DNA from 3 places in the Erwinia sp. Eh17-17 genome. Region 2 is predicted to be linked to each of the others. Evidence: predicted binding sites of a transcription regulator. Region 2 holds the regulator's gene; each other region holds the start of a gene.

Region 1 (7,580 bases), on a different contig from region 2:
CTGAGGAACTGCATATGGGCCAGGCGCTGCAAAATTTGTTAAACCTGCTGGATTTGGAAACCCTGGAAGAAGGTCTGTTCCGCGGGCAGAGTGAAGATCTGGGCCTGCGTCAGGTTTTTGGGGGGCAGGTGGTAGGTCAGGCGCTGTATGCTGCCAAACAGACGGTGCCGCAGGAACGTATTATTCACTCTTTCCACAGCTACTTTCTGCGCCCGGGTGACAGTGAGAAAGCGATTATTTACGATGTCGAAAACCTGCGGGACGGCCAGAGTTTCAGCGCCCGCCGCGTGAAAGCGGTGCAAAACGGTAAACCTATTTTCTATATGACCGCCTCTTTTCAGGGTCCTGAATCAGGTTTTGAACATCAAAAAATCATGCCTGACGCTCCCGGCCCGGATAGCCTGCCCTCAGAAACTGAAATCGCCCGCCAGCTGGCGCACTATATTCCTGAGAAGGCGCGGGATAAATTCCTGGCGGAAAAACCCTTCGAGATCCGTCCGGTTGAGTTCCACAATCCGTTAAAAGGGCATATCAGTGAACCGGCCCGCTATACCTGGTTGCGCGCCAATGGCACCATGCCGGAGGATAAGCGCATCCATCAGTATCTGCTGGGCTATGCCTCTGACTTTAACTTCCTGCCGGTGTCATTACAGCCACACGGTAAAGGTTTTCTGGAACCTGGAATGCAGGTGGCCACCATTGACCACTCAATGTGGTTCCACCGCCCTTTTGACCTTAACGAATGGCTGCTGTACAGCGTAGAGAGCACGTCGGCGTCCAGCGCGCGCGGATTTGTACGCGGTGAGTTCTGGAACCAGCAGGGGGTGCTGGTGGCGTCTACAGTCCAGGAGGGCGTTATTCGCCAGCGTGCTTAACATCAGGCATAAAAAAAGCGGGCCTGCTGGCCCGCTTTTTCGTTATTTTTTAGCGCTCAGATTTAGTTGTTGTAAGCATTCTCGCCGTGGCTGTTGACGTCCAGACCTTCGCGTTCCTGCTCTTCCGGTACGCGCAGCCCGACAATCATGTCGGCCACTTTGAAGCCGATGAAGGCAACAACCGCCGTCCAGACAATGGTCAGACCCACGCTGAACAGCTGAACCCAGACCTGATGACCCATGGTCACACCTTCCGCATAGCCCACGCCACCCAGTGAAGAAGAAGCGAAGACACCGGTCAGGATACAGCCAACGATACCGCACACGCCGTGGACACCGAATACGTCACAAGGGTCATCAACGCGCAGCCATTTTTTCAGGATAGTGACACCCCACAGCCCCGCCAGTCCGCCGACCAGACCGATAATCAACGCCCCGCCGACGCCGACATAACCACAGGCCGGAGTGATGGCAACCAGACCGGCAATCACACCGGAACTCACACCCAGCAGAGAAGGTTTACCGCGCAGCGCCCACTCACCAAAGGTCCAGCTCAGCATCGCACCAGCCGTCGCAATGACGGTATTGAGGAACGCCAGGCCAGCAATCTCATTGGCCGCGCTGGCAGAACCGGCGTTGAAGCCAAACCAGCCAAAGTACAGGATCGCCGTACCGGTGAAGACCATCGGCAGGTTGTGCGGTTTAAACGCTTCTTTACCGAAACCGGCACGTTTACCCACCATGTAAGCCCCCACCAGCCCCGCCACCGCAGCGTTGATGTGAACAACCGTACCGCCCGCGAAGTCCAGCGCGCCATCAGCCGCCAGGAAACCACCGGCCCAGACCATGTGGGCAATGGGCAGGTAAGCAAAGGTCAGCCAGATAACCACGAAGATCAGTAATGCAGAGAAGCGAATACGCTCTGCGATGGCACCAACAATCAGCCCTACGGTAATACAGGCGAAGGAAGCCTGGAATGCCACATGAATATACTGATAGTAAGACCCCATCACCGCCGTCGGCGTGATATTCTTCAGCATCGCCCAGTTAAAGCTACCGAAGAAGGCATTTCCTTCGCTGAACGCCAGTGAATAACCGTAAACCATCCACAGCACACAGACGATGGCAAAAGTCATAGCGACCTGAGTCAGCATCGACAGCACGTTTTTGGCGCGGATCAGACCGCCGTAGAACAGTGCGATACCCGGAATGGTCATAAACAGCACCAGCGCGGTGCAGATCATCATAAAGGCGTTATCAGCTTTGTCAGCAACCGCAGGAGCGGCAGCCATTGCCAGCGACGGTAAAAGCGCAACACCGGCGAGGCCAAACTTAGCGAGTTTTTTCATTTTGTCCCATCCCATCACAATTCTGAGCCCCGAATTACAGTGCTGCTTCGTCAGTTTCGCCGGTGCGAATACGGATGACACGCTGCAATTCTGCAACGAAGATCTTCCCGTCACCAATTTTGCCTGTGTAGGCTGCTTTGCTTATGACATCGACCACTTCGTCAAGCTGGTCATCGGCAATAGCGATATCAATTTTTACTTTTGGCAGGAAGTTCACGCTGTATTCAGCACCGCGATACAGTTCTGCATGTCCTTTCTGGCGGCCGAAGCCTTTGACTTCAGTCACGGTCAGACCCTGAATGCCGATTGACGACAGTGCTTCACGCACGTCTTCCAGTTTGAACGGTTTGATTACCACGGTAACCAGCTTCATACGATCCCCTCCAGGTAAAAAATCAGGTTGTTTCAGCGACACGAAATGATTAAAGCAAAGGCTGTGCCAGAGTTTAAAAATATGAATTTTTCAGACGATTAGTCAGTGCTGGTCTGAGCCGCAGCTGAGACGCAGATCACACCTGGAAGGACGGTAAGGAAAGGAGATGAGCAAAAACGCACCAGAAAGGTGCGCCATGCGTCAGGGCAGTGCATTTGTGGGTTTACAGGGTATTTTTTCGCCTGAATTTGGTGCAGCGCAGCGGCAGAGAATTAACCGTTCTCAGCTGCTGCCAGCTCTTCACCCGCCAGTTGAAGCTGGTACATCTGCCAGTAGCGCCCTTTGGCTGCCAGCAGCTGCTGATGGCTACCGCGCTCGACGGCCTGACCACGGTGCAGCACCAGGATAGTGTCAGCTTCGGTAATGGTGGACAGCCGGTGAGCGATAACTACCAGCGTGGTACGCTCGCGCACCGCACGCAATGCTTTCTGGATCGCCTGCTCCGTACCGGAGTCGATATTGGCAGTGGCTTCATCCAGGATCAGGATCTGCGGCGCCGCAACCAGCACACGCGCCATCGCCAGCAGCTGTTTCTGCCCGACAGAAAGATTATTACCCTGCTCACCCAGCTGGGTGTGAATGCCGTCCGGTAACTCACGCGCCAGCGCAGCGAGCTGCACCGTTTCCAGCGCCTGCCACACGGCGTCTTCACTAATATCCCGCCCCAGCGTGACATTCGCAAAGAAGGTATCGGCCAGCACGACCGGGTCCTGCTGAACCATCGCCACGCTTCCGCGCAGGGTGCCATGGCTGAGCGACGAGAGCGGTCGGCCATCCAGCAAGATTTCACCCTGACTCAGCAGGTAGTAGCCCATCAGCAGATTCGCGAGCGTACTTTTGCCGCTGCCGGTGTGGCCGACCAGCGCAACAAAATGCCGCGACGGCACCGAGAGATTAATGTCCGTCAGGACCGGGCGACCGCTGCGGTAAGCAAAGGTCACATCACGAATATCGATGCTGCCGCTGCGCAGCGGCTCGTTATCCTCGCCGTAGGGCTGACGCGGTGCATCCATCAGTTCAAAAATACGTTCACCGGCCACCACAGCCTGTTGCAGCATCGACTGCTGGGTGGTGAGTTCGATCAGCGGCTCATTCAGGCGTCCAAGGTAGTTGATAAAGGCATACAGCACACCGACCTCAATGCTGCCCACAGAGGTGAAACCAAACAGCATCATTAACCCGCAAAGGATCATTGCTGAAAACAGGCTGAGCAATGGCCGCAGCAGGAAACCGTCCAGCCGCAGCGTCTGCATACGCGCCAGATAGTGGGAGCGGCTGGCCTCCCCCATTCGCTCGCCAAAACGTGCCTGCTGGCGAAACTGCTGGATGACGCTCATACCGTTGATGACTTCATTGAAACCGTTGTTAATTTCCGCCAGATAGCTGCGTACGCGCCGTACAATTGGCGTGCTGTAACGCTGATAAATCATCATCACCACCAGCACTGCCGGGAAAATCGTGATGGCTACCAGCGCCATACGCCAGTCAAGGCTGAACATCGCCACCAGCATCGCCCCGACCAGTGCGGCACTGCGCAACACCGTTGCCACCACGGTGACGTACAGGTCGCGCACCACCTCCGTGTCATTAGTGACCCGTGAGATTATCTGCCCGACCGGCTGGGTATCAAACGCGCCCAGCGGCTGGCGCAGTGCAGCATCCATCACATCGGTGCGCAAACGCTGAACCACCCCCACCGCCGCCTGGTTAAACAACAGCGCCTGACAGTAGTGCAGCCCCGCGGCCAGCAGCTGAAGCAGCAGGAAGCTGACCACCAGCCCGACCACCAGGCCCACCGGCATGTGGTGCTTTGCCACCATATTGTCAATAAAATAGCTGACCAGCACCGGCCCCAGCACTTCGGCGGCAGCCGCCACCCATAGCATCAGTACCGCGAGGCTCAGGGATTTACGCCACGGAGCACCGTAAGAAAGCAGCCGTTTGAGGGTAGGCCACAGTTGGGTAACATTAGCCATGTGGCACGACTCCCTGCTCAATGTCATCTTCGTCCAGCGCGGCTTCGAGCTGCTGATAGCGGTACATATCGCGATACCAGCCTTGCGCCACAGCCAGTTGCTCATGATTACCCCGCTGCGCCACCTGACCATGCTGCAATACCAGAATTTCGCTGGCTTCAGTCAGGGCTGACAGGCGGTGCGCGCTGATGATCACCGTACGCCCCTCGCCCCAGCTGCGCAGGTTATGCAGGATCTGATGCTCAGTCCGGCCATCGACCGCGGACAGGGCATCATCCAGCACCAGGATTTCCGCCTCCAGCAGCAGGGCGCGGGCAATCGAAATACGCTGTTTCTGACCACCAGACAACATCACGCCCCGCTCCCCAACCTCAGTTTCATAGCCCTGCGGCAGACGCAGTATATCGTCGTGGACGAAAGCAAGCTGTGCAGCTTGCTCAATCTCACTCTGCGTTGCGCCTGGGCGGCCCAGCGCAATGTTGTTAGCCACGCTATCGGAGAACAGGAACGGCGTCTGGCTGACCACTGCCAGGCGGCTGCGCCAGCCATCAAGACGCAGCTGTGGCAGAGGGAGATCGTGATAGCGAATATCCCCCTGACTGACATCGAAGTGGCGCTGTATCAGGCTCAGCAGGGTGCTTTTACCGGCACCGGTCGGGCCACACAGACCGAGCATCTGACCCGGCTGAATCGTTACGTTCAGATCACGCAGTGCAGGCTGCTGTGCACCGGGGTAACTGAACGCCTGCACGGCAATTTGTAACTGGCCACGCCCTTCCGGTAACGGCCGATCGCCGTCAACGACCGCAGGCGCTTCCGCCAACAGCGACTGAATCCGCGTCCAGGCCGCACTGCCACGTTCGACAATATTAAACATCCACGCCAGCGCCAGCATCGGCCAGATCATCAGGCCCAGGTACATGACAAAACTGGTCAACTGCCCCAGGGTTAACGTGCCATGCCAGACCATCCAGCTGCCGCCGCCGATAGCCAGCAGGTTCGACATACCGATAGCAATGTAGATCGTCGGGTCGAAGCGCGCATCAACGCGCGCTACGCGCAGATTTTTCTCTCCGGTGTCTTTGGCAATGGCGGCAAACTGGCCGGACTGATGATCTTCCAGACCAAAGGCTTTGATCATGCGGATACTGCTCAGGCTTTCCTGCGTCTGATCGTTCAGCGAGGAGAAAGCGGCCTGTGCCAGTTTGAAACGCTGATGCAGCTGGTCGCCGTAGCGTTTAATCACCAGCGCCATAACCGGCATCGGTAGCAGAGCCAGCAGAGTGAGCTGCCAGCTGATCTGGGTACTCATCACAATCAGCACCGCCATCCCCATCACCAGAGAATCCACCAGCGTCAGTACGCCTTCGCCCGCAGCAAACACCACGCGGTCAACATCATTCGTGGCGCGGGCGATCAGGTCACCCGTGCGGTGGCGCAAGTAGAATTCCGGATGCTGGCGGCTGAGCTGACGGTAAAAATTTTCACGCAGCTCCACGGCCAGCTGATAGGACGCGCCAAACAACAGAACGCGCCAGACGTAGCGCAGCAGGTAAACCACCACCGCGGTCGCCAGCATCACGCCCACCCAGACCATTAGCTGGCGGTGGCTCATACCGTCGTGGCTGACGCCGTCAACGATTTTCCCCACCACGTGTGGCGGAAGCAGTTGCAGCAGGGCAATAACAATTAACAGCAGAACCGCACCGACATAGCGGCGCCATTCACGCAAAAAATACCAGCTTAGTTGGCTAAAAAGTCGCACAAAAACGTCCTGATTATCGACCGGTTAAAGCACAACCGGCAACGCGGTGGTGTATTTTATCTCTTCCATAGCGAAACTCGAAGTGACATCGATCAGACCCGGTACACCATTGACCAGCTGTTTGTAAAAACCATCATAGCTTTTCATATCGGCCACCTGCACACGCATCAGGTAGTCATATTCACCGGCCATGCGGTAGAACCCCATGACTTCCGGCATGGCCTGAACCACCTGCACAAACTGCTGGAACCACTCGCGACTGTGCTGCTGAGTTTTAATCAGCACAAAGGCTGTCAGACCCAATCCCAGTTTTTCACCGTCAAGTAAGGCCACCCGGCCGCGAATATAGCCTTCATCCTCCAGTCGTTTCAAGCGCTTCCAGCAGGGGGTGGTGGTCAGACTGACGGCATCCGCCAGCGCCTGCAGAGAGAGCGTACAATCCTGCTGGAGCAGGTTTAAAAGCATACGGTCTTTTTTATCCAGCGGTATTGGTAGCAAAATTTTCTCCTCGACAGCGAAAACACAGCATCATTATAGCAACCTTTTCCCCAGGCGTTCCGTTAATCTGTTCCTCTGTTTTGCCACTCTCAAGGATGACCAAGATGAACAAAAATCATTACCGTAACCTGCTGATCCTCGGATTATTTACGGCTGTTGCACTGACATGGGGCACCACATGGATGGCGATGAAAATTACGGTGGCCACCGTTCCCCCTATCTTCGCCACCGGATTACGTTTTCTCTGTGCCGCCCCGCTGTTGCTGCTGCTGGCTCGCTATAAAAAAGCTCCGCTGCTGTTTCCGGCCGGTCTGCGTGGCTTCCAGCTCTGCGTCATGCTGTTCTATTTTGCGATTCCTTTTACGCTGATGATCTACGGCGAACGCTACACCTCCTCCAGCCTGGCGGCGATTATTTTCGCCACCATGCCTGCCGCGGTACTGGCGGCTTCACTGCTGTTTCTTCGTGAAAAAACGTCGCTGCAACAGTTAGTTGGGCTGGCAATCAGCCTTGCCGCTCTCAGCACTATTTTGTGGCACGAAACCCGCGACAGCGGTGAGAGCCAGATAACGGGCATCCTCGCGCTGGTTGCCGCCGTGCTTATCCACGCCGTCATGTACGTGCAGTGTAAGAAACGCTGCACAGGGATTTCAGTGCTGAGCTATAACGCCCTGCCCTGCCTGG
Region 2 (7,580 bases):
AAGTAAGGCGCTGACCCGGCGTGACATAACCAGAGCCTGGTTCATTTACTGGCTTGGGGCGGAAGTTTCCAACTCCTATGAGCGTCTGCAAAGTTTAATTTTCTGCGCCTCGATGACGCCGATTATCAAAAAACTGTATCCGGAAAAAGAGGAGCGGGTGGAGGCGTTAAAACGCCATCTCAACTTCTTTAACAGCGAACAGACGTTTGGTGCGGTGATCCAGGGCATAACCATCGCAATGGAGGAGCAAAAGACGTGCGGTGAGCCGATTTCTGATGCCTCTATTACCGGGATAAAAACCGGGCTGATGGGGCCGCTGGCGGGGATTGGCGATTCGGTTATCTGGGCGGCGGTCATGCCGCTGTTGATTGCCATTTTCATCCCGTTTGCCGCGAATGGCAGCGCGTTCGGCGGGATTATGCCGCTGGTGCTGTACACCGCGATCACCCTCGCGGTGAGCTACGGGCTGGCGCACAAAGGCTATACCCTTGGCCGCGAGTCGATCATTGGCCTGCTGCAGGGCGGGAGGATCAAAGAGCTTATCTACGGTGCCAACGTGCTGGGGCTGGTCATGATGGGCGCACTGTCAGCGAGCTATGTGAAGATCACCACGCCGTTTAAGATCGTTGCTCTCGAAGGATCGGAGGTGGTATTTCAGCAGATTCTGGACTCGATTGCGCCTGGCCTGCTGCCGCTGGCTGCGGTGTTTGCCATCTACTTTTATCTGGTAAAAAAAGGGCCACGCTATACCACGATCCTGCTGTCGGTCGTCGCGATCAGCCTGATCGGATCGCTGACCGGTTTGCTATAAGGAGCACATCATGACAGGGAATATCTATCAAAGTCTGGGACTAAAACGGGTGATTAATGCCTGTGGGAAAATGACTATCCTCGGCGTCTCCAGCGTGCCCGCCAGCGTCATGGCGGCGGTGGCGCAGGCCGCGGGCAGTTTCGTGGAGATCGACGCGCTGGTCGACTGTGTCGGTGAGCGGGTGTCGCAGTATACCGGCGCTCAGGACAGCTACGTGACCTCGTGCGCGACGGCAGGGATTGCCATTGCGGTGGCGGCTGCCGTCAGCCGGGGAGAACCCGACCGCGTGGCACAGCTGCCGGACAGCAGCGGCATGGCGAACCAGATTGTGATGCTGCGCGGGCATAACGTGGATTACGGCGCCCCGGTAACGAGTGCGATCCGTCTCGGCGGCGGACGCGTCGTTGAGGTGGGGCAGAGTAATCTGGCGTATCGCTGGCAGCTGGAGAAAGCGATTAACGAACAGACCGCTGGGCTGTTTTTCGTCAAGTCGCATCATGCGGTACAGAAGGGCATGCTGATGCTGGATACCTTTGTCGCGGTGGCGCGCAGTCACCGGCTGCCGCTGATTGTGGATGCGGCGGCGGAAGAAGACCTGCGCTGTTACGTGGCCGCCGGGGCCGACATGGTAATTTACAGCGGGGCGAAAGCGTTTAATGCCCCGACCTCCGGCTTTGTCAGCGGTGGTAAACACTGGATTGCCTGGTGCAAAGCGCAGCACAACGGTATTGCCCGCGCGATGAAAATTGGCAAGGAAAATATGGTCGGGCTGGTGAAAGCCCTGGAGCTGTACCAGCAGGAACAACCTGCCAGCGCAGAGGCGCTGCGGCCAGCGGTCGCGGCGATTAACGCACTGTCAGGGTTTACGGCAGATATCGAACAGGATGAGGCCGGACGTGCCATCTGGCGTATCCGAATTGCGACCGATGCTGCCAGGCTGGGGCTGAGCGCCCGTGAGGTGGTTGATCTGCTGCATGAGGGGGAGATGGCTATTTATCCGCGCTGCTATCAGCTGCATCAGGGAGTTTTCAGTCTTGACCCGCGCACGCTGGCGGCTGAGGAGCTGAATATCATTATCGACAGGCTGGCAGAGATTGCAGAAAAACAGGGAGGGGCTTATGCAACATATTGAATTTTATCGCGGTCGTGTGGCCATCAACATTTTAGCCTGCGACCTGGAAAACGCGCGTGAAATTTATGACGCGGCGGAAGGTCATGCGGTTATTGGCGTGCTGTCGTCGCAGTTTGCTGATGTGGAGCAGGGCGTGCAGGAGGTGGCTCGCTGGACCCGCGCCATCCCGGCGATTTCCGTCGGGCTCGGGGCGGGGGATCCGACGCAGTCTGTTAAAGCCGGACTGATTGCCGCGGCGACCCGGAGCGCGCACGTCAATCAGACCTTTACCGGTGCCGGTTTTGCCGCCGGAGCGCTGGCGCAGGCGGGTAGCCACCATACCTGTATTAATGCGCTGGTCAGCCCATCGGGGCAGCCGGGCAGGGTGATGGTTTCTACCGGAGAGCGCAGTGCAAAACAGCAGCCGGTCATGGCTGACTGCGACAGTGCTGTGGCGATGATGCTGGATATGGGGGCGCATGCCGCCAAGTTCTTCCCAATGGGCGGCGAGAAGTCGCTGGCGGAACTCAGGGCGCTGGCAGAGAGCGCGGTGCGCCGGGGAATGACAATGATCGAACCGACCGGCGGTATCGATCTGGAGAACTTCAGCATTATTCTGGAAACCTGCCTGCGTGCCGGAGTGGCAAAGGTGATGCCGCATATCTACAGTTCGATTATTGATAAACAGAGTGGCAGAACGCGGCCGGAAGATGTTGCCAGTCTGATGCAGCAGGTGAAAGCGCTGATGTCATAAAGGAAGACAGGCCGGTCTTGCTCCGGCCTGTAAAAGGATTAGTCTTCGTCGAAGCCGGCGTTGAACAGATCAATCACCGCAGCCAGCGCTTCCTCTTCCTGAGGGCCGCTGGCTTCCACTTCAATGTGCCCGCCCTTGGCGGAGTCAAGCATCAGCAGAGCGATCACGCTGCTGGCTTCTGCTTCCGTGCCGCTTTCATTGCGCAACAGCACTTCCGCATCAAAACTCTGCACCAGTTCAAACAGCTTCATCGCCGGGCGCGCGTGCATGCCCAGCTTGTTTTTGATCTCAACAGTTTGCTTCACGGTCATGATTTGCGTTTTTCCAGCGTGCGGTGACGGGACTGTACGTTTTTACCGCGTGAGCGGAAGTAATCTGCCAGCTGTTCAGCAATATATACAGAACGGTGTTTGCCGCCAGTGCAGCCTATGGCCACGGTCAGATAGCTACGGTTGTTGGTTTCCAGCATCGGTAGCCACAGCTCAAGGTAGCTGCGTGTCTGATAGATAAAGTTATGCACTTCGGTATGACGGTCGAGGAAAGCGGCAACCGGGCGGTCAAGACCGGTCATCGGGCGCAGCTTCGGGTCCCAGTGCGGGTTAGGCAGAAAACGCACGTCAAAAACGTAGTCCGCATCAATCGGGATACCGTGTTTGAAGCCAAAAGACTCGAACACCATGGTCAGCTCACGCTCACGCTTGCCCAGCAGGCGGGTACGCAGCATTTCTGCCAGCTCGTGTACTGACATTTCCGATGTATCGATAATCAGGTCGGCGCGGGAACGCAGCGGTTCCAGCAGGTCGCTCTCTTCATCAATCGCGCTTTCCAGCGACAGATTCTTACTGGAGAGCGGATGCAGACGGCGGGTATCGCTGTAGCGGCGAATCAGCGTATTGCGGTCGGCATCAAGGAACAGCAGCTGCGGCGAAAAGCAGTCAGGCAGGCTGTTCAGTGCGGTTTCAAAGACTTCCGGAGATTCCGGCATGTTACGCACGTCAATGCTTACCGCGGCGGACATATTACGTTCCGCCAGCGAGTTCGCCAGGTCTGGCAGCAGGACGACGGGTAAGTTGTCCACGCAGTAAAAGCCCATGTCCTCCAGCGCCCGCAGGGCAACTGACTTACCTGAGCCTGAACGTCCGCTGACGATCATCAGCACCATTTCACAATTCCCCTCATTTAGCCCGCTTGACTAGCTCTCTTCGTGATCTTCCGTGATGATCTGGTAAAGATCCTCATCGCTTTGTGCTGAACGCAGGCGTCGCAGGACGGTTTTGTCCGCCAGGCGCTTGGCCACCAGAGAGAGCGTATGCAGATGTGTTTTACATTGATCGGCGGGTACCAGCAGGGCAAACAGCAGGTCCACAGGCTGATTATCAATCGCATCGAATGCAATGGGCTGGTCAAGGCGAATAAAGACGCCCACGGCACGCAGAGTATCTTCCTCCAGCTTGCCGTGCGGGATGGCAATGCCATTACCAATACCGGTACTGCCCATTCTTTCACGCGTCAGGATCGCTTCAAAAATGGTCTGATGCGGAAGATTAAGCTGTTTAGCCGCCAGTTCGCTGATGATTTCCAGCGCCCGTTTTTTACTCTGGCAATGTACGCCATTACGAGTGCAGGAGACGCTCAGCACGGAGCCCAGTTCCAGTTTTAGATCATTGTTCATCATAGTTTCACTTAACTTTTCACTTCCGCAGGCAGGTTGTTCTTCACCGACGTTCAGATCAAGAGATTAACATGCCGTATTGATTAACGGCTCGTATTCCCTGAAGAATACGAGCCGATACCGCTTTCAGCGTCCTCACCACCGTGAGGCCCGAAATAAACAATCAATGCATCGTGAGATTTAGTGTTGTTTTAGCTTGTCTTTATGTTTATTTAACTGGCGTGCGAGCTTGTCTATCAACCCGTCAATCGCCGCGTACATGTCTTTATCTTCCGAGGTGGCATGCAGCTCCCCACCGTTCACATGCAGCGTTGCATCTGCAATCTGTGTCACTTTCTCCACTTTCAACACAATATAGACCTGATTAATCCGATCAAAATAATGTTCCAGTTTGGCAAACTTTTCAGTCAAAAAATCACGCAGTGGCTCGGTGATTTCAACGTGTTGTCCAGTGATATTGAGCTGCATAGTGTCTTCCTTCTCTGTTCGTTCAGACCAGCTGTTTGCGCTGATTTGATGGCGGGATGGATAAAGACTCTCGGTATTTTGCCACAGTGCGCCGGGCGACCATAATTCCCTGTTCGGAAAGCAGGGTCGTCAGCTTGCTGTCGCTGAGTGGTTTGACGGGATTCTCCGTCGAGATTAACTTTTTCACCAGCGCACGGATCGCCGTGGAGGAGGCTTCGCCTCCGCCCTCAGTATTGACGTGACTGGAGAAAAAATACTTCAGTTCAAAAATGCCCCGTGGACTGTGCAGATACTTCTGGGTGGTCACACGAGAAATTGTCGATTCATGCATTTCTACCGCACTGGCAATATCGGCCAGCACCATCGGGCGCATGTGCTCTTCACCCTGCTCGAAAAAGGCCTGCTGCTGTTCGACAATACAGCGCGTCACTTTTAACAATGTGTCATTGCGGCTTTCCAGACTTTTAATCAGCCATTTCGCTTCCTGCAGATTACTGCGGATAAATTGCGAATCACTATCGCTGCGCGAGCTGGAGCCCAGCGAGGCGTAATGCTGGTTGATCTTCAGGCGTGGCACGCTGTCGGCGTTTAGCTCCACCGTCCAGCGATTGCTGACTTTACGCACCAGCACATCCGGGATGACATACTCAGGTTCCTGAGTATTGATCGACTGCCCCGGACGGGGGTCGAGCGTCTGGATGACCTGCATCGCACCTTTCAGCACCTCTTCTTTGAGGCGGGTGACGCGCATCAGGCTGCGGAAGTCATGGTTGGCCAGCAGGTCGAGGTGCTCACTGACGATCAGACGGGCTTCTTTCAGCAGCGGTAGATCGGCCGAAAATTGTGACAGCTGAACCAGCAGACAGTCGCGTAAATCACGCGCACACACGCCCACCGGGTCAAAACGCTGTACACGTTTCAGCACCGCTTCCACTTCGTCGAGGGTCAGGTCATCGTTACCCATACTCTCAAGCACTTCTTCCAGCGAAACCGTCAGATAACCGGTGTCGTCGACGGCATCCACAATCGACGTCGCGATGGCGCGGTCAGTATCGGTAAACGGCGTCAGCTCGACCTGCCACATCAGATAATCCTGTAGCGTCTGGGTGGTTTCACCCTGATAGACCGGCATTTCGTCGTCGTGGTAATCGGTACCCGTCCCTGATGGCGTGCCTGCGGTATAAATTTCGTCCCACGTGGCATCCAGCGGTAACTCTTCGGGCATATCCTTTTGTTCCAGCGCTTCTCTGGTATCCAGCGCTTCGGTTTCCTGATATTCGCGGGTATCAATTTCTTCGTGAATGTCGGTCTGTTCCAGCAACGGGTTACTTTCCAGCGCCAACTGAATTTCCTGCTGTAGCTCAAGCGTAGAGAGTTGCAGCAGGCGAATGGCCTGCTGCAACTGTGGCGTCATGGCAAGCTGTTGACTCAGCCTGAGTTGTAAACCTTGCTTCATGTTCAGAGTATTAATTCCCCAGAAATCTTACCGAATGCAAACACCTTATCAGAGTCTGAACTCTTCGCCCAAATAGACACGCTTAACTTGTTCATCGGCCAGGATCGCTTCCGGGGTGCCGTGGGCGATCAAATGCCCCTGGCTGACGATATAGGCACGCTCACAGACTGCCAGCGTTTCACGGACGTTATGGTCGGTAATCAGAACACCCAGGCCGCTGTCGCGCAGGTGCTCGATGATTTTTTTAATATCAATAACAGAAATCGGGTCAACACCGGCAAACGGCTCATCCAGCAGAATAAACTTAGGATTGGCCGCCAGCGCACGGGCGATCTCCACGCGACGGCGTTCACCGCCCGAAAGCGACTGACCGAGGTTTTCACGCAGGTGTTCGATATGGAACTCTTCCAGCAGTTCATTCGCCCGGTCTTCACGCTGCTCGCTGGTCAGATCGTCACGGATCTGCAATACCGCCATCAGGTTGTCATAGACACTCAGGCGGCGGAAGATCGACGCTTCCTGAGGCAGATAGCCGATGCCACGGCGCGCGCGCGCGTGCAGAGGCAAAATACTGATGTCTTCATCGTCGATCACAATGCGGCCAGCATCACGCGGCACAATTCCGACTACCATGTAAAACGTGGTGGTTTTACCGGCACCGTTTGGGCCAAGCAGGCCCACAATCTCACCAGACTTCACCTGAAGGCTGACATCTTCAACCACGCGGCGGCCTTTGTAAGCCTTCGCGAGGTTTTCCGCAATTAAGGTTGCCATGTTCGTTAGTTACTCTTTTTCTGACCGTTTGACGGTGTGCCTTTGTCCTGCAACTGTGACGGTACCAGTACGGTGGTGACACGTTTGCCCGTGCTGCCAAAGGCCTGCATTTTCTGCTCTTTCACCAGATAGGTAATACGATCGCCTTTCACATTGCTGTCGAGCTGTTCCAGATAGGCATTGCCGGTTAATTCAACCAGGTCCTTTTCCAGCTCATAGTGCATTTTCTGGGCGTGGCCCTGCACCGGTTTGCCGCTGTCCTGCATCTGATAGAAGGTCGCCGGGTTGCCGTAAGCATCCACAATGGTTTTCTTGCTGTCGCCGCCTGGACGGGTCACGACCACTTTGTCTGCGGTGATTTTGATCGTTCCCTGCGTCACGATCACTTTGCCGGTGAAGGTAGCCACGTTGCCCTGCATATCCAGCGCCTGGTTTTCCGAATCCACGTTCACCGGCTGGTCTGAATCGCCGGTCAGTGCGAAAGCCGGAACGCTTGCGGCGAGCAGGAGGGTCGCAGTCAGTAACTTAAGGCTT
Region 3 (7,580 bases), on a different contig from region 2:
GGCAGAGCTTAATCCCGACCGGCTTAGCGTTTTTAATTACGCTCATATGCCCGCGCTGTTCCCTGCCCAGCGTAAAATCAGGGACGAAGAACTGCCCGGTGCCAGGGAGAAACTGGATATTTTACAGCAAACCATCGCCACCCTGACGGCGCAGGGGTATCAGTTTATCGGTATGGACCATTTTGCCCGCCGTGATGACGAACTGGCCGTTGCCCAGCGTGCCGGTGAGCTACATCGTAATTTCCAGGGTTACACCACGCAGGGCGACAGCGACCTGCTGGGCATGGGGGTGTCGGCGATTAGTATGATCGGGGACAGCTACGCGCAGAATCGCAAAGAGTTAAAGCATTACTGTGCGGAAATTCAGGCAGGTAAAACCGCCCTCTGGCGCGGTTTGCAGTTGAGCGAAGATGACTGTCTGCGCCGTGATGTGATTAAAAGCCTGATCTGTCATTTCGCGCTGTCGTTCAGTGAGATTGAAACGCGCTATGGCATCGACTTTCGACAGTATTTTGCCGACGATCTCGCCGCTTTGCTGCCGCTGATCGGAGACGGGCTGGTGGAATACCACGCCAGTGGCCTTGTAGTGAGCGCTAAGGGACGATTGCTGATAAGAAACATCTGTATGTGCTTCGACCGCTACCTGCGGGAGAAAGCCTCTGGTGCGCAATTTTCGCGGGTGATCTGACCGGGCAGGTCGACCATAACACATCGTTGATCCCGGCGAGACGCTTGCGGACGGTCACGTGGGTGACAGGGGCAGGGGCGGACCTTCTTTTCCGGTCCGCCCGTATTGCGTCACGAACGTTATTCCATTCCCAACTCTTTCAGCTTGCGCGTCAGGGTATTGCGCCCCCAGCCCAGCAGTCTGGCCGCTTCCTGCTTGTGCCCCTGGGTGTGGCGCAGGGCCGTGGTCAGCAGCGTACGCTCCATCTCTGGCTGGGCTTCTGACAGCAGGTTTTGATGACCGGAACGCAGGGCGCGGTCGGCCCACTGTGCCAGCAGCGTCGCCCAACTGTCCGGCAGCGACTGTACCGGATTTTCCGGCGTCGAGGTTTCAAACAGCTCCGGCGGCAGATCCTGGATCAACACTTCCTGCCCGGCAGCCATCACGGTCAGCCAGCGGCAGGTATTCTCCAGCTGGCGAACGTTGCCTGACCAGTGCAGGCGTGTCAGCGCGGTTTCCGTTTCCGGGTGCAGGATTTTGGCCTCAACGCCCAGTTCTCTGGCGGCAACCTGCAAGAAATAACGCGCCAGGCGCGGGATATCTTCGCGGCGTTCGCGCAGCGGCGGCAGATGCACGCGGATCACGTTCAGACGGTGGAATAAATCCTCGCGGAATTTTCCCTCATGCACGCGCAGCTCAAGGTTCTGGTGGGTCGCGGCAATAATACGCACATCCACTTTGACCGGCGCATAGCCGCCAACGCGGTAGAACTGGCCGTCGGCCAGCACGCGCAGCAGGCGGGTCTGGACGTCCAGTGGCATATCGCCAATTTCATCCAGGAACAGCGTGCCGCCGTCTGCCTGCTCAAAACGTCCCTGGCGGATCTGATTGGCACCGGTAAATGCGCCTTTTTCATGGCCAAACAGTTCAGATTCGATCAGATCTTTAGGAATGGCGGCCATATTCAGTGCGATAAACGGCGCTTTTGCCCGTGGACTGTGGCGGTGCAGAGCATGGGCGACCAGCTCCTTACCCGTACCGGACTCGCCGTTGATCAGTACGCTGATGGATGAACGCGACAGGCGGCCAATGATGCGGAATACATCCTGCATGGCCGGCGCTTCACCGATAATATCGGTGGTGGGGCCGCTCACGGGTTGATTGCGCGGCTGCTGTTGCTCCTGATAGTGACTGATGGCGCGTTCAACCAGTGCCACCGCTTCGTCAATATCAAAAGGCTTAGGCAGGTAATCAAAGGCACCCTGCTGATAGGCGCTGACGGCGGCATCCAGATCGGAGTGGGCCGTCATAATGATCACTGGCAGCATCGGATGCCGTTGTTTGATCTGTTTCAGCAGAGCCAGACCATCCATCCCCGGCATGCGAATATCTGACAGTAAAACGTCCGGGGTTTTGGTCGCAAGGGCTTCCAGCACCTCACTGGCGCTGTCAAACGTTGCACAATTTAAACCAGCTCCGGTCAGTGCGCGTTCAAGCACCCAGCGGATGGAGCTATCGTCATCGACGATCCAAACTATCCCTCGTTGCATAGAAACCTCACTGGCGAATAGGCAGGTAAACCGAAAATTCAGTGTGTCCCGGCCAGCTGTGGAACTCTATTTTACCCGAATGCTGGTCGATCAGGCTGCGGGCAATGGATAACCCCAGCCCGGTGCCGCCCTCGCGGCCGCTCACCATCGGGTAAAACAGCGTGTCCTGCAGCTGTGCCGGAATGCCTGGGCCGTCATCCTCAATATCAATGCGGGCCACCAGGCGATAGCGTGTGCCGTGCAGCGTTAACTGAAACGCCGTACGGGTACGTAAAATAATGGTGCCGCCTTCTTCACCCAACGCCTGCAGCGCGTTGCGTACCACATTCAAAAGGACTTGTTCTATCTGGTCCGGGTCGTGCGGCAGCTCCGGCAGGCTCGGGTCGTAATCGCGCACCAGCGACACATTGTCCGGCAGCTCCATCGACACCAGATTGACTACGCGTTCAGCGACCTGATGAATACTCTGTGTGACATGCATCCCCGGCTGTTGCGGTCCGAGCAGGCGGTCGACCAGATTGCGCAGGCGGTCGGCCTGCTCAATGATGACCTTGGTGTATTCCGTTAACGCCGGGTCGGGCAGTGCTTTTGCCAGCAGCTGTGCTGCGCCGCGTAGCCCCCCCAGCGGGTTTTTAATTTCGTGTGCCAGGCCACGCACTAAATCACGCGCTGCCACCTGCTGCGCATGCTGAAGTTGCTCCTGACTGAGACGGCGCTGGTTATCCATGGGCGCCATTTCGAGCAGAACGAGTCCATCGGGCAGACGTTGAGCGGTGAGTGACATCACGTGCGCACGGCTGTCGACGACCAGCGTCACTTCGCTGTCGGTAAAACCTTGTCCGGCATCCAGACTTTCGAGCATGACCTCAATATTCAGGGAAAAATAACCCATCAGTTCCGGCAGGGGAGTACCAAAAAGCTTGCGGGAACTTTGTGCCAGCAACTGCTGTGCTGCGGGGTTGGCGTAATGGACCACCAATTCACTATCAACCAGCAAGATACTGTTGATCAGTGAATTGAGAATCTGCCCAGCATCGGGCGGCGTGCCGGTTGCCATACAGCGTTCTCCTGAAAGATATTTTGCACCAATTCAGTGCATTATAGCCATGTAACCCGAAAATCGTCCTGCTGACCGGGTAATTTGTGGTTAAAAAAGCCCATCCGGAGATGGGCTGAAAGTTTCCACGGCAACAAAATCCCTGGCGTCTGACATGGCACAAGTGCAACACGAAATCAGCCAGGTTTACTTCTAAATCAAACGCTGTAGTACAGTTCGAACTCAACCGGGTGTGGCGTCATACGAACGCGGTCCATTTCTGCCTTACGCAATTCGATGTAAGCTTCGATTGCGTCGTCAGTGAACACGCCACCACGGGTCAGGAACTCGCGGTCTTCGTTCAGTGCAGCCAGGGCTTCGTCCAGTGAACCAGCCACTTTTGGAATCTCAGCTTCTTCTTCCGGCGGCAGGTCGTACAGGTTTTTGTCCATCGCATCGCCAGGGTGGATCTTGTTGATGATGCCGTCCAGGCCAGCCATCAGCAGTGCAGCGAAGCACAGGTATGGGTTTGCTGCTGGGTCCGGGAAGCGCGCTTCGATACGGCGGGCTTTCGGGCTGGCAACCACTGGGATACGAATAGAAGCAGAACGGTTACGGGCAGAGTAAGCCAGCATCACTGGTGCTTCATAGCCTGGGACCAGACGCTTGTAGGAGTTAGTGGTCGGGTTCGCCAGGGCGTTGATCGCTTTAGCGTGTTTGATCACACCGCCGATGTAGAACAGCGCCATTTCAGACAGGCCGCCGTATTTGTCGCCAGCGAACAGGTTGGTGCCGCCTTTAGACAGAGACATGTGGCAGTGCATACCAGAACCGTTATCACCGAACATTGGTTTTGGCATAAAGGTCGCGGTTTTGCCGTAAGCGTGAGCCACGTTGTGAACCACATATTTGTAGATCTGAATTTCGTCAGCTTTTTTGGTCATGGTGTTGAAGCGGGTCGCCACTTCGTTCTGACCTGCTGTTGCTACTTCATGGTGATGAGCTTCAACCACCAGACCCATCTGTTCCATAGTCAGACACATGGCAGAACGGATGTCCTGTGCTGAGTCAACCGGTGGCACCGGGAAGTAGCCGCCTTTCAGACCCGGACGGTGGCCTTTGTTGCCGCCTTCGTATTCTTTACCGGAGTTCCAGTAAGCTTCGATATCGTCGATAGCCACGTGAGAACCGGAGGTGCTGCTGCCGAAACGGATATCGTCAAACAGGAAGAACTCTGGCTCTGGCCCAAACAGCACGGTGTCTGCAATGCCGGAAGAGCGCAGGAAGTCTTCAGCGCGTTTCGCGATGGAGCGCGGGTCACGGTCATAGCCCTGCATGGTGCCTGGCTCAAGAATGTCACAACGGATGATCAGTGTGGAATCAGCAAAGAACGGGTCAATGACAGCAGTGGTTGCGTCAGGCATCAGAACCATGTCGGATTCGTTAATACCTTTCCAGCCACCAATTGAGGAGCCGTCAAACATTTTGCCTTCTTCGAAGAAGTCAGCGTTAACCTGATGAGCGGGGATAGTCACGTGCTGCTCTTTACCTTTGGTATCGGTAAAACGCAGGTCAACAAATTTGACTTCGTGCTCGTTCATCATCGACAGAACGTGTTCAGCGGACATACTTAACTCTCCTGGATTTTGTCATTGTCGTCGTGATAGAGAACTTCACGGGTGCGCTTTGCGTTTCAGGGCGCTTACTCCGATAATAAAGATCTCTGCCGCGCTATCAACCGTTGTGGAAACTGGTGTTTTTCGCTTAATGAGTAATTGCGAAATCTATGCCAACTTTTTTATTTCATGAAAAAAGCGCTATGATGCACCCTCTCGTGAAACGGGGACTGCACCACAATGGAAGTCGCGCACCATTTTGGTGCTATTGAGTGATTAATGGGCACTGTTTTGGTGCAATTTTTCGTCACAGTGCAATGTTTGCACTGAAAATGGCTATAAAAGCAATCCGGACAGTTATCTTTATATGAAATATGTGATCCTGTTCAGTCCTTCGATTAATCCGTGTACAATAGCGCGCTATTTCTAAATGCCTGAGGCAAAGCTGTGATCGAAAATTTGCGTAACATCGCCATTATTGCCCACGTTGACCACGGTAAAACTACCCTGGTTGATAAGTTGCTGCAGCAGTCCGGGACCTTTGATGCCCGCACCGAAGCAACCGAACGCGTAATGGACTCCAACGATTTGGAGAAAGAGCGTGGGATTACCATCCTCGCAAAAAACACCGCCATTAAATGGAATGACTACCGCATCAACATCGTGGATACCCCAGGACACGCCGATTTCGGCGGTGAGGTAGAGCGTGTGATGTCAATGGTCGACTCGGTGCTGCTGGTTGTGGATGCAATGGATGGCCCGATGCCGCAAACCCGTTTCGTGACCAAAAAAGCGTTTGCTAATGGTCTGAAGCCGATCGTGGTAATCAACAAAGTTGACCGCCCTGGCGCGCGTCCTGACTGGGTTGTTGACCAGGTCTTTGACCTGTTCGTTAACCTGGACGCGACCGACGAACAGCTCGACTTCCCGATCATCTATGCTTCTGCCCTGAACGGTATCGCAGGCCTGGATCATAACGATATGGCGGAAGACATGACCCCGCTGTACGAAGCGATCGTGAAACACGTTTCTCCACCACAGGTTGAGCTGGAAGCCCCGCTGCAGATGCAAATCTCCCAGCTGGACTACAACAACTACCTGGGTGTTATCGGTATCGGCCGCATCAAACGCGGTAAAGTTCGTCCGAACCAGCAGATCACTGTGATCAACAGCGAAGGCAAAACCCGTAACGCTAAAGTCGGTAAAGTTCTGACCCACATGGGTCTGGAGCGTATCGAAGCGACGGAAGCTGAAGCTGGCGATATCATTGCTATCACCGGTCTGGGCGAGCTGAACATCTCTGACACCATCTGCGATACGCAGAATGTGGAAGCGCTGCCAGCCCTGAGCGTTGATGAACCTACCGTTACCATGTTCTTCTGCGTTAACACCTCTCCGTTCTGCGGTAAAGAAGGTAAGTATGTGACTTCACGTCAGATCCTTGACCGTCTGAACAAAGAACTGGTGCACAACGTGGCACTGCGTGTTGAAGAAACGCCAGACGCCGACGCCTTCCGCGTTTCAGGCCGTGGTGAGCTTCACCTGTCAGTTCTGATTGAAAACATGCGTCGTGAAGGTTTCGAACTGGCGGTATCCCGTCCGAAAGTTATCTTCCGTGAGTTCGAAGGCCGCAAGCAAGAGCCATTCGAAAACGTGACCCTCGACATCGAAGAACAGCACCAGGGTTCTGTGATGCAGGCTATGGGTGAGCGTAAAGGCGACATGAAAAACATGGATCCGGATGGCAAAGGCCGTGTGCGTCTCGACTACGAGATCCCAAGCCGTGGTCTGATTGGCTTCCGTAACGAATTCATGACCATGACTTCCGGTACTGGTCTGCTGTACTCCACCTTCAGCCACTATGACGATGTGCGTCAGGGCGAAGTGGGCCAGCGTCAGAACGGCGTACTGATCTCTAACGGCCAGGGTAAAGCGGTAGCATTCGCCCTGTTCAGCCTGCAGGATCGCGGTAAGCTGTTCCTCGGCCACGGTGCTGAAGTGTATGAAGGCCAGATCATCGGTATTCACTCACGTTCAAACGACCTGACCGTGAACTGCCTGACCGGTAAGAAGCTGACCAACATGCGTGCGTCTGGTACTGATGAAGCGACCACTCTGGTTCCACCACAGAAAATGACCCTCGAGCAGGCGCTTGAGTTCATTGATGATGACGAACTGGTAGAAGTGACTCCACAGTCTGTACGTATCCGTAAACGTCACCTGACTGAAAACGACCGTAAGCGCGCAAGCCGCGGTCCGAAAGAAGCGTAATCTCGCTTTTCAGGGCCGGAGTTTTCTCCGGCCCTGTCCTTCCAGCTTCATCTTCCCCGCAGTTTTCAAAATCCCCACCTGTTCAGTCTCACATTTTACCGCTAGAGTGAATAACTCACCGGAACAAAAGGGGACGACCATGCTGTATATCTTTGATTTAGGTAACGTCATTGTTGATATTGATTTCAACCGGGTTCTCGGTGTCTGGAGCGATCTGAGCCGTGTACCGCTGGCAACGCTGCAAAGCCGTTTCAAAATGGGCGAGAGTTTTCACCAGCACGAACGGGGTGAAATCAGTGACGAAGAATTTGCGCAAAAGATGTGTGAAGAGCTTGAGCTGCCCCTGAGCTATGAGCAGTTTGCGGCCGGCTGGCAGGCCGTGTTCGTCGGCGTTCGTCCGGAAGTCATCGCTATCATGCAAAAACTGCGCGAGCAGGGTG

Evidence for each region. The regulator sigma-54, encoded in region 2, starts transcription at its own class of promoters, with help from an activator protein. The targets are predictions, from matches to a motif close to GTTGGCACANNTTTCGCTNT.
Region 1: the regulator sigma-54 is predicted to act here: its motif matches at 2,649-2,668, upstream of glnK (P-II family nitrogen regulator).
Region 3: the regulator sigma-54 is predicted to act here: its motif matches at 5,028-5,047, upstream of glnA (glutamate--ammonia ligase).

The regions. Positions count from the first base shown of each region.
Region 1 is NZ_JBDFQT010000002.1:774,645-782,224, forward strand. Features, by position in the region: gene tesB (acyl-CoA thioesterase II) at 15-875, shown strand; gene amtB (ammonium transporter AmtB) at 938-2,224, opposite strand; gene glnK (P-II family nitrogen regulator) at 2,259-2,597, opposite strand; gene ABEH87_RS09100 (SmdB family multidrug efflux ABC transporter permease/ATP-binding protein) at 2,870-4,633, opposite strand; gene ABEH87_RS09105 (SmdA family multidrug ABC transporter permease/ATP-binding protein) at 4,626-6,398, opposite strand; gene ABEH87_RS09110 (Lrp/AsnC family transcriptional regulator) at 6,423-6,896, opposite strand; gene ABEH87_RS09115 (DMT family transporter) at 6,992-7,580, shown strand, end outside.
Region 2 is NZ_JBDFQT010000008.1:103,480-111,059, reverse strand. Features, by position in the region: gene ABEH87_RS18240 (PTS system mannose/fructose/sorbose family transporter subunit IID) at 1-811, shown strand, start outside; gene ABEH87_RS18235 (DgaE family pyridoxal phosphate-dependent ammonia lyase) at 822-1,943, shown strand; gene ABEH87_RS18230 (KDGP aldolase) at 1,930-2,676, shown strand; gene npr (PTS phosphocarrier protein NPr) at 2,715-2,987, opposite strand; gene rapZ (RNase adapter RapZ) at 2,984-3,838, opposite strand; gene ptsN (PTS IIA-like nitrogen regulatory protein PtsN) at 3,869-4,351, opposite strand; gene hpf (ribosome hibernation promoting factor) at 4,529-4,816, opposite strand; gene rpoN (RNA polymerase factor sigma-54) at 4,839-6,272, opposite strand; gene lptB (LPS export ABC transporter ATP-binding protein) at 6,321-7,046, opposite strand; gene lptA (lipopolysaccharide ABC transporter substrate-binding protein LptA) at 7,052-7,580, opposite strand, start outside; gene lptC (LPS export ABC transporter periplasmic protein LptC) at 7,572-7,580, opposite strand, start outside.
Region 3 is NZ_JBDFQT010000009.1:9,189-16,768, forward strand. Features, by position in the region: gene hemN (oxygen-independent coproporphyrinogen III oxidase) at 1-688, shown strand, start outside; gene glnG (nitrogen regulation protein NR(I)) at 808-2,217, opposite strand; gene glnL (nitrogen regulation protein NR(II)) at 2,225-3,274, opposite strand; gene glnA (glutamate--ammonia ligase) at 3,472-4,881, opposite strand; gene typA (ribosome-dependent GTPase TypA) at 5,317-7,140, shown strand; gene yihX (glucose-1-phosphatase) at 7,280-7,580, shown strand, end outside.